Regions from separate parts of the Pararhizobium sp. LjRoot235 genome, predicted to be linked through region 2. Evidence: riboswitches for the same ligand, from Rfam matches in the RefSeq annotation. Region 2 holds a riboswitch; each other region holds the start of a gene.
The links. Region 2 has a riboswitch for cobalamin ahead of cobU (bifunctional adenosylcobinamide kinase/adenosylcobinamide-phosphate guanylyltransferase). Riboswitches for the same ligand answer to the same signal wherever they lie in the genome.
Positions count from the first base shown of each region.

Region 1: another riboswitch for cobalamin. It lies ahead of ACSQ2Z_RS21950 (ABC transporter substrate-binding protein); the one in region 2 lies ahead of cobU (bifunctional adenosylcobinamide kinase/adenosylcobinamide-phosphate guanylyltransferase).
Region 3: another riboswitch for cobalamin. It lies ahead of ACSQ2Z_RS08390 (CbtB domain-containing protein); the one in region 2 lies ahead of cobU (bifunctional adenosylcobinamide kinase/adenosylcobinamide-phosphate guanylyltransferase).

Region 1 is NZ_CAXUSP020000002.1:270,347-273,617, reverse strand. It holds gene ACSQ2Z_RS21955 (FecCD family ABC transporter permease) at 1-329, opposite strand, end outside; gene ACSQ2Z_RS21950 (ABC transporter substrate-binding protein) at 422-1,483, opposite strand; cobalamin riboswitch at 1,519-1,759, opposite strand; gene ACSQ2Z_RS21945 (SDR family NAD(P)-dependent oxidoreductase) at 1,839-2,633, opposite strand; gene ACSQ2Z_RS21940 (multidrug effflux MFS transporter) at 2,804-3,271, opposite strand, start outside.
Region 2 is NZ_CAXUSP020000001.1:2,016,687-2,019,957, reverse strand. It holds gene cobW (cobalamin biosynthesis protein CobW) at 1-993, opposite strand, end outside; gene cobU (bifunctional adenosylcobinamide kinase/adenosylcobinamide-phosphate guanylyltransferase) at 997-1,521, opposite strand; cobalamin riboswitch at 1,664-2,061, opposite strand; gene ACSQ2Z_RS09600 (cobyric acid synthase) at 2,112-3,271, opposite strand, start outside.
Region 3 is NZ_CAXUSP020000001.1:1,755,259-1,758,529, reverse strand. It holds gene ACSQ2Z_RS08395 (bifunctional diguanylate cyclase/phosphodiesterase) at 1-1,373, opposite strand, end outside; cobalamin riboswitch at 1,640-1,902, shown strand; gene ACSQ2Z_RS08390 (CbtB domain-containing protein) at 1,951-2,127, shown strand; gene ACSQ2Z_RS08385 (CbtA family protein) at 2,322-3,095, shown strand; gene ACSQ2Z_RS08380 ((2Fe-2S)-binding protein) at 3,114-3,271, opposite strand, start outside.

The DNA of each region.
Region 1 (3,271 bases), on a different contig from region 2:
AAAGCGCCGGCCGACAGCGTCAGGACGCCGTAGCCGAAACCGAGGATCATCACCGCAACCGCACCGGCCGAAGCGCCGGCGGAGATGCCGAGCACATAGGGTTCGGCCAGCGGATTGCGCAGCAGCGCCTGCAGGATCGCGCCGGACAGTGCAAGCGCTGCCCCGGAACTCGCGGCAAGCAGGGCGCGGCTCAGCCGATAATCCCAGACGATGCCTTCATGGATGCGGCTGAGTTCGAATGACGCGCCGAAAATCCGGTTGGCCACGGCCTTGCCGGTGGTTGTGAGCGGGATGGAGATCTCGCCAATCGAGACGGCAAGGCTGATCATGAAGGCGAGTGCTGTAAGCGTCAGGGTGGCAAGCGCCAAGCGCGCCCACCACCGGCCGCCGATCGTTACGGGTTGTTCGATCGCCGCCAGTGTCACTGCGACAATCCGAACGCCTTGATGCCTTGCGCCAGCGTCTCGATGCCGTCGATTGTGCGGATCGTCGGGTTCATCGACTGCGCATCCATCTGGATGAAGCGCTTGTTCCTGACCGCGTCCAACTGGCTGGTGACCGGATCCTTCTCGAGAAAGTCGATCTTCACCGCCGGATCGTCAGCCGCATAGCGGCGGCGGTCCATGGTGGCGATGACGATGACGGAGGGATTGGCCGCAGCGATCGTTTCCCAGCCGATCAGCGGCCATTCCTCCTCGGTCGTCACGACATTCCTGGCACCGAGCGCCTTCAGGATATAGGCCGGAGCGCTGTTCTTGCCGGCAATGAAGGCATCCCCCTCCACTTCCTTGCTGGAAAACCAGAAGACGACCGGGATGTCGCTGAGCCTGGCGCCAAGGACCAAAGCAGCGGCGTCGGATTCCCGCTTTTTCAGGTCTGCGATCAGTGCATCGCCGCGATCCTTTATGTCGAAGATTTGCGAGAGCTCGCGGATTTCCTGGTAGATCAGGTCCATCGTGAAGAGTTCTTTGCGCCGACCATCGCCGCCATCGGTATTGACCTTGGCGACGCAGTCGGCCGGCGAGACATAGGTGTTGATGCCGAGGCCTGAAAACTGCTCACGCTTGCCAACCGATCCTTGCGCGCCGACATGCCATTCGAATTCGGCGGCGACGAGATCCGGCGCCTCGCCGACGACGGATTCGAAGCTCGGGTCGTTGTCGGCGAGGCGCTTGATCTTCCGGTTTTGGGCCTCATACTCTTTCAGCACCGGACCGACCCAGACGGCGGTCCCGCCAATCTTGCCGGCCAGGCCGAGCGAGAACAGGACTTCGGTCATGCCCTGGCCGATCGAAACAATCCTCTGCGGCGGCTTGTCGAAGCTTACGGTCTGGCCGCAATTTGAAATTTCCAGGGGATAGCGCGTCGGTGCAGCCGCGGCCAGTGTGCAGAGGCTCCCCAACACAACCGCGGCTGCGGAAATCGGCGCGAGAATACGGGAAAAGGCGACAAAGCGCCCGGCAGGGCGGTCGAAATCGATCATGACGGTTCCTTTCCGGGCAACCCCGCCCGGGTGAGTGGATCTTGCTTTCGACGGCAGGTCTCCTGGCTCGCGGATATGTGTCTTTCGCCTGCCTTCCCGCGAAGCCAGAGGCTCGCAGTGGCATGGCGCCTGAAAAGGCGCCACAAGGACGATCGGCAATCCGCTTACAGTTGCGGGGGCAGCCACAGTCTTGGTCCCTGTTGGGTCTTCCGCACCGTGTTCCCTATTAATCCCCTCGAAGTCATCCATCGGGGAACCGTCGGCGGTGATTTAGGCCGAGCATGGCCGCCACGTCAAGGTGGCCGGTGTCGCTGTCAACCGAGTGATCGACCAGTGTTTAAGCACGGGCGTGCGGTTAAGGCATCAACTGGCCGCCGTTGACCTCGATAATCTGGCCGGTAATGTAGCCGGACAGACTGGGTGATGCCAGAAAGAGATAGGCGCCGACGCAATCCTCCGGGGTGCCGACCCGGCCCATCGGCACGGTGCGCCGTTGCGCATCGAGCATTTCAGGGCTGGTGTAGCGTTCGTGGAACGGCGTCGCGATGATGCCGGGCGCAACAGCGTTGACGCGGATACCGTCGCCAACAAATTCCTTGGCGTGGCCGCGGGTGATGGTCGACACGAAGCCTTTGGCTGCCGCGTAGAGGATCGCCCCATTGCCGCCACCATTGCGGGCAGCGATCGACGTCGTGTTGATGATGAAGCCGCCCTGTTTGCGCAGCCAGGGATGTGCGGCCCGCGTCGCGGCAAGCACCGAACGGGCATTGAGATCCATCACGCGCTGGTAGTGCGCGTCGCTCATTTCGGCGGTCGCAACGCGACCGAGCATGCCACCGGCATTGTTGATCAGCCCATCAAGCCGACCGAATTGACTGGCGGCCTCCTCGACCACCCGTTCGGTCACCCCATCCGTGGATACGTCGCCCTGGACCAGCACCGCCGTGCCGCCCGCACCCGCGACCTCCGCCAGCAGTTGAGTCGCAGCCTGGCGGCTCTCATTGTAGTGGATCGCGACGCTAGCGCCCTGGGCAGAAAACGCCAGCGCCAGCGCGGCGCCGATCCCCGTCGAGGCACCGGTGATCAGGACTGCTTTTCCGTCGAGATCGGGGATCTGGATCCCCTGCCATATGTTCAGCTGGCCAGTCATGTGTCGCCCTCGGTTTCCGGTCCACTCATTCATTCCCGCAAGCGAGATAACGCTCGGGCCGGATTTTTCCAGCTTCGGCGGATGACCGCGCCGTAACCGGCTCACCCGCAAAAAAAAGGCCCGGAACATCGCCTTGGCCTCTGGCAATCCATGCGATCGATGATCCGCGGTTATTCGGCCGCAGCACTCACCGCATGGCGGCGACCGATCGTCGCCTGCGTCAGCAACAGGGCGCCAACTGCGCACAGCGCTATCCCCATCGCCATCGGCACCGCGGTGCCATCGAAGAAAACCGACGCAACCATCATGGCAACAGCGGCCGTGACGAAATGCAACGTTCCCATCAGCGACGAGGCCGTGCCGGCGATCTCGCCGTGATCCTCCAGCGCCAGAACCGCCGTCGTCGGGATGACGAGACCGAGGCAGCCATAGCCGATGAAGAGGAAAACAGCCAATACGGGCAGTTGGCTGAAGTCCAGGCTCATGACGATGGCCATCGTTGCCATGGTGAGCGCAAATGCGGTGACGGCGACGCGCATGACGCGCACGAGGCCGAAACGCTCGCCGAACCAGCCGGTCACCTGCGATACGCCGAAGAACGACACCGCATTGATCGAGAAGGCGAGGCTGTATTGCGT
Region 2 (3,271 bases):
GGTGCCACGGGTCTCGCCCGGCGCCCAGGCGCGGTCGAAATACTGGTCGATGCGAGCGCCGACGGCCTGGATCAGGAGGCGCATCGGCTTGCCGGGCACGTCGGCGAAGCCCTTGACGCGCAGGACGTCGTGTTCCGCGATGACGGTCTTCAGTTTTTCGACGAAGCCGGCCGGATTGGCGATCTGACCGAGTTCGACGACGAAGCTGTCGAACTCGTCGTGATCGTGCTCCTCGCCCGCCTCATGCTCCATCTCATGATGGGACTTGCGGTTGGCGATGTCGCTTTCGGTGCCGACGCCGAGACCAAGGAGCACGGCGGCCGGGACCTCGCCGTTCTTCGCCTCGATCATGGTCGGCTTACGGCTGGTGCGGGCGGCAACCTCGTTGCGGACGAAGGCGAGGCCGGTCGAATCGAGCAGATCGGTCTTGTTGAGAACGATGAGGTCGGCGGCTGTGAGTTGGTCTTCGAACAGCTCCTCGATCGGGCTTTCGTGATCGAGATTGTCGTCCTCGACGCGCAGGGCATCGACCTTGTCGTGGTCATCGGCAAACCGGCCGGCGGCAACCGCAGCACTGTCGACGACGGTAATGACGCCATCGACGGTGACTTCGCTGCGGATATCCGGCCAGTTGAAGGCGGCGATCAGCGGCTGCGGCAGCGCAAGACCGGACGTCTCGATGACGATATGATCCGGGCGGTTTTCCCGGTCGAGCAGCTTCGTCATGGTCGGAATAAAATCGTCGGCGACGGTGCAGCAGATGCAGCCATTGGTCAGTTCGATGATGTCGTCCTCGCTGCAAGCTTCGGCGCCGCAGCCCTTCAGCACGTCGCCATCGACACCGAGGTCGCCGAACTCGTTGATGATCAGCGCGATACGCCGGCCGTTGGCATTCTCCAGAATGTTGCGGATCATCGTCGTCTTGCCGGCGCCAAGGAAGCCGGTGATGACGGTTGCCGGGATCTTGCCGTGGGCGGCTTTCGCTGTAGTCATGGATTAACCCTTCATTTTCAGCGGCAATCCGGCCGCGATAAAATAGACTTCCGCGGATTTCTCCGCAATGAACTGGTGCAACCGGCCGGCATGATCGCGAAAGTCGCGCGCCATGCGGTTTTCCGGCACGATGCCGAGCCCGACCTCGTTCGAAACGAACACCAGCCGCGCCCGCGCCTGCGGCAGCCATGCGCCCAGGTTCTGAAATTCCGCCGCCATATTGCGGTCTTCCATCATGAGATTGGTGACCCAGAGGGTCAGGCAATCGATCAGGATGACACGGTCGGGCGCGTCGATCGCTTTTAGACAGGCGGCGAGTTCAAGAGGCTCCTCATGCGTCTGCCAATCCGGCCCCCGCCGGTCGCGATGCTCGTCAATCCTTGCCTGCATCTCGCCGTCCCAGGCCCTTCCGGTCGCGACGTAATGCATGCCGAGACCCGACGCTATCGCGATTTTTTCGGCGAAGGAGGATTTTCCTGAACGGGCGCCGCCAAGGACCAGCACAGGTCCCGCTGTCGTCGATGTCATGGAACGATCCCAGCCTTAATGTTCGCCGGGAAATACGCAGGCGCTGAGGCGAGAAACGCAAGAATGGCCGCTGGGGAAACGGAACGAAAAAGCCATGACAACCTCCGTGCTGGCATCGGGAGCGTCTCTCCCTGGATCGGGCACGATGCCCTTAAGGATGGCAGGTCTCCTGGCTCACGGCGTCACGGACCTTTTCAAGGCCCGAACGGGTCCGCCTCGCCTTCCCGAAGTTTTCGCGCCAGATTGCGTGACCGCAATCGACGGGCATCACGAAGAGGTGGACGATTCGTAGAAATAGAGGCGTCCGGCCCCGGCTGATCATGATGCCACTCCAGTGGCTTCTCCGGTTGGACCGGCCATTCCGCAGGACGCACCGCGCGGCCTGTCCGAATACCGGCTTTCCCGGATGGCGAACCCTGACCGTTCTACAGTCGCGGGGTCGGCTGCGATAAGAATGCCCGGCTTGGGTCCATTCCTTCACATTCCCATTTACTCCCGAACCGGAACGCCGCTCCGGGAACCATCCAATGGCTGATGATTAGGCGCTCGGTTGAACCCTGTCAATTGAAACACCGGCCGCCACGAAAACGTCACGGCATCAGAGAATCGAGCCATCGCGGGTCGAGAACGGCTTCCAGTTCGATTGCGACATCATCGAGCGCCCGATCAACGGACTGACGATAGTTTTCGCCGCCGCCTTCGATGCCGAAACTTTTGAGAAGCGCAGCGCGATAGGCGTCGCTGGTGAAGAGCCCATGCAGATAGGTGCCGCTGACCTGGCCGTCCGCCGAGACGGCACCGTCCGCCCGGCCGTCGATGATCACGGCAGGACGAGCGCAGTCCGATCCGGTCGTCCGGCCCAAATGGATTTCGTAGCCCCCCAGAGCCACATCATAGATGGCCGAACGGGCCTGGCTGTTGCGCACCGTCTTTTCCGGCGCCATTTCTGTTTCGACGGAAAGAAGGCCCAGGCCCTCGATCTCGCCCACATTTCCCTCGATGCCGTGCGGGTCGGTCACGCGGTCGCCGAGCATCTGGTAGCCGCCGCAGATGCCGATGACGCGGCCGCCGCGCCGCACATGCGCCTGAAGGTCACGGTCCCATCCTTGAGCGCGAAAATCGGAGAGATCGGCGATCGTCGCCTTCGAGCCCGGGATGACCACCAAACCGGCATCGGCCGGAATGCGTTCTCCAGCGCGGACGAAGACCAGATCGACCTCCGGTTCAGCGGCCAGTGGGTCGAGATCGTCGAAATTAGCGATGCGCGAGAGCACGGGGACGGCAACCTTCAGCGCCTTGCCGCCACCTCGCGCCAGCCTTTCCAGGACGACGGAATCCTCGGCAGGCAGCCGGCCTGCACTTTTCAGCCACGGCACGACGCCGAAACACGGCCAACCGGTGAAGCCCTGGACAGCTTTGATCCCATCGTCGAAAAGCGAAACGTCGCCTCGGAACTTGTTGATGATATAGCCACTGATCATCCGCCGGTCTTCATCTGACAGGATCGTGTGGGTGCCGACCAGCGATGCAATGACACCACCGCGGTCGATATCGCCGACAAGCACAACGGGAACGTTGGCGCGGGTGGCGAAGCCCATATTGGCGATGTCGCCGGCACGAAGATTGATCTCGGCGGGCGATCCTGCCCCCTCAACGACAACAAGATCACGCCCGGCGCCGACCGTTTCGAAGCTTTCCATGACGGCGGCCATCAGCCTCGGCTTCAGGGCCTGATAGTCCCGTCCTCTCG
Region 3 (3,271 bases), 260 kb from region 2:
AGAAAGATCGTCTCCAGCAGTTCGAATGACAGCGTATCCGGCTCGACATCCAGTTGCTGCAACTCGTCGATCAAAAGCGGATCGGACAACCGCGCTGCCGAAACATTTACCGCGATCCGTGGAACGCGCACGCCCTGCCGCATCCAGGCGCGGCGATCCTTCAACGCCGCCTCCAGGATTGCGGCATCCAGATCATCCAGCATGCCGAGATTTCCCGTGACATCGATGAATTCGCCCGGCAACAGAACCCCGCGTTTCGGGTGGCGCCACCGCGCCAAAGCCTCCAGGCCGACGATGCGGCGTGTCCGCGCATCGACCTGCGCTTGGTAAAAGGGAACAAACTCTCCCTTCTCCAGTCCGCGCGCAAATTGCTTGGCAACGCGGCGCTCGTTGTTGAGCTGCGCCTTGAGGTGCGCCGAGAATACCTCCACCCTGCCCCGGCCAAGTCTCTTGGCGCGATGAAGGGCGACATCGGCTTCCGCGAGCAGGCTGGCGATATTTCTACCGGTGGCGGAAGCCAGGCCGATCGAGGCACCGGTGCGCAGCACTTCGTCATTGTGCCATATCGATTGCTTCAATTGCTGCGCCAGCCGTTCGGCAACCGTCTTCAAGTCTTCCACGGAGTTGAAGTTTGCAACAAGAGCCGCAAATTCGTCGCCGCCTATGCGAGCGACGAAGGCGCTATTCGGTAAAGCGGCGACAATCCGGCCGGCGGTCGATTTCAGCACATCATCGCCCACCGAATGCCCCGCCGTGTCGTTGATCTGCTTGAACCGGTCGAGGCCGATATGGAGGATGGCGAGCTTTTCCAGCCCGGCATCCTCTGAAAGTTCCCCTAATCTGCGATCGAAGAACCTACGGTTCGGCAGCCCGGTCAGGTAGTCGTGTTCGGCCGCGTATTCGATCCTGCGGGCGCTCGCCTCGAGCTCAACTGCGCGTTTTTCGGCAATGGCCTTCTGCCGCTGCAGTTCCCGATTGAGAAGGACATCCGCCGTCACGTCCCATTCCACGCCGATGAAGGTGATATTTCCGTCTTGCTCGAAGCAATGCGCCCTGGAGCGGAGATAGCGAACTTTACCGTCCGGTAGAACAATGCGGTACTCTGACGAGTAGTTGCCTTTGCCCTTGAGGGCATAGTTGAAATCCGCCTCGGCCTGCTCCCGGTCATCCGGATGGACCGCCTTGATCCACAACGCCGCCTTGACGCGCTTGTTTGTCCTGCCGGTTCCATAGAGCAGGTGCATCTGCTTATCCCAGACGACTTCATCCTTCTGCGTATCGTGTTCCCATACGCCGATCCGGGAGGCGTCAAGCGCAAGCTCCAGTCTCCGAAGAATATTCTGAAATTCCTGTTCGGACCTCGCCGCCTTCATTGTTTTCTCTATGAATGACTCTTTCCATGCGGACGTGCGCGGCATTCTGCCGCAAGGTTCCTAAAGAAATATTGCCTCACAAAAACGCGAAATGTAATCCGCAATACAATCAACCATTCAATGCTATTTCATGACAAATAGCCGTACACCGTCTAATTTGCGCTTAACCTGGAAAGATACATGTGCAAGCGAACTTGGGCAAATGGGACGGCAAAGCGGCATCGCGCGTCGTAACCTCGAATTGACATGAGCAGGGCGACATCATAATCATCGTCGGATCAATTGGTTCCCTTGGAAGCGAACGTTTCCGGGGAGTAAATGGGAACGTGACGGATGGACCCATGCTGGGCATCTCAATCACGGCCGACCCCGCGACTGTAGAGCGGTCGGAATTTGTCATGCCGGTTAATCCGGCAAAAGCCACTGCGGCGGCGGGCCTGGCCCGCACCTTGGGAAGGCGAGACAGGTTCACTGGTGCCAAGCACCTGACGCCGCGAGCCAGGAAACCTGCCGGTTGATAAAGGGGCATTGTGCCCATTTGGTGGGAAGTTTCCCACGCGCCATCACGGAGGTTGTCATGGCTACGTCTACAGTTTCGAGCATCCCGCTCTCCCTCAACGACCGCATCACCGCCGGTATCCTCGCCCTTCTGATCGGCGGATTCCTGGTTTTCGGCGCCGGTCTCGCGAATTCCGCAGTGCTGCACGACACCGCACACGACGTTCGCCACTCCTACGGTTTTCCCTGCCATTGATCGGCTGATGTGAGAAGCCGCGCGCTTTTCGCATTCAATCCGGCAACAGAATGCGGGTTTCCATGGAAACCATGCATCGATGGTACATGCGCCCGTGCTGCGGTACCGGGCGGCATTTGCCGTGGGGTTTTCAAACATAGCAAGCCAGAGAGCGTTGACGAGCATCCGCTCCGCTTGAACCTGGGGGTATCGAAATGATTGTCAAAACGCTTCTGGCCGCGTTGGTGGCCGGACTGATTGCGGGTGTCTTTACGACGGTGGCGCAGACTGCGCGGGTCGTTCCGATCATCCTTCATGCCGAAGAATATGAGGGCAAGGAGCCCGCGACGGAACAGCCCGCCGGCACAGACGGGCAGCAACAGCACTCGTCGCTCAAGCAGACAACCACGATCGGCGAAATACTTGCGGCATTCTCTCCAATCACGCCGGCCTACGCCCATGAGGGCGAGCATGAGGACGAAGGCGGCATCATGTTTGGCATGAGCCGCTTTTCAGGAACCTTGCTCGCCAATCTCGTGACCGGCACAGGTTTCAGCCTGTTGCTGACCGGCATCAGCCTGCTGATCGGCTATCCCATCACGCTTCGCAACGGCGTCCTCTGGGGCGCTTGCGGTTGGCTGGCGGTCCACATGCTGCCCGCCATCGGCCTGCCACCGGAATTGCCCGGCTTTCCAGCCGCCGACCTGCATGACCGGCAGATATGGTGGATGGCGACGGTCCTGCTCTCCGGCGCAGGCCTCTATCTCCTTGCACTGCGCCACGAAATCGCTGCGAAAATCGCCGGTCTGGCGGTGCTCGCCGCGCCGCATGTTTACGGCGCACCGCAGCCTGCGGATATTTCGAGCCCGGTTCCGGCCGTTCTCGGCGCCGAATTCGCTGTCGCCGCGCTGGCAACCGCGCTCGCCTCGTGGATCGTGCTCGGCCTTGTCTCGGGCTTTTTCAACGACCGCTTCCTGAAATCGGCGTAACGAAACCGGCTTGCCATCTCAGCCGCCTGTGCGTTCAAGATGGGTGCGCAGGCGGCTTCTTTGCGTCTCCTCGTCGAGAAGCACGCAGACATCGCAAAAGGTCCCACCATCCGTTCGGTAATACAGGCAGCAACCGCTTCTGAGCCGAAAAATGCGCTCGACCGGCACGCCATCCA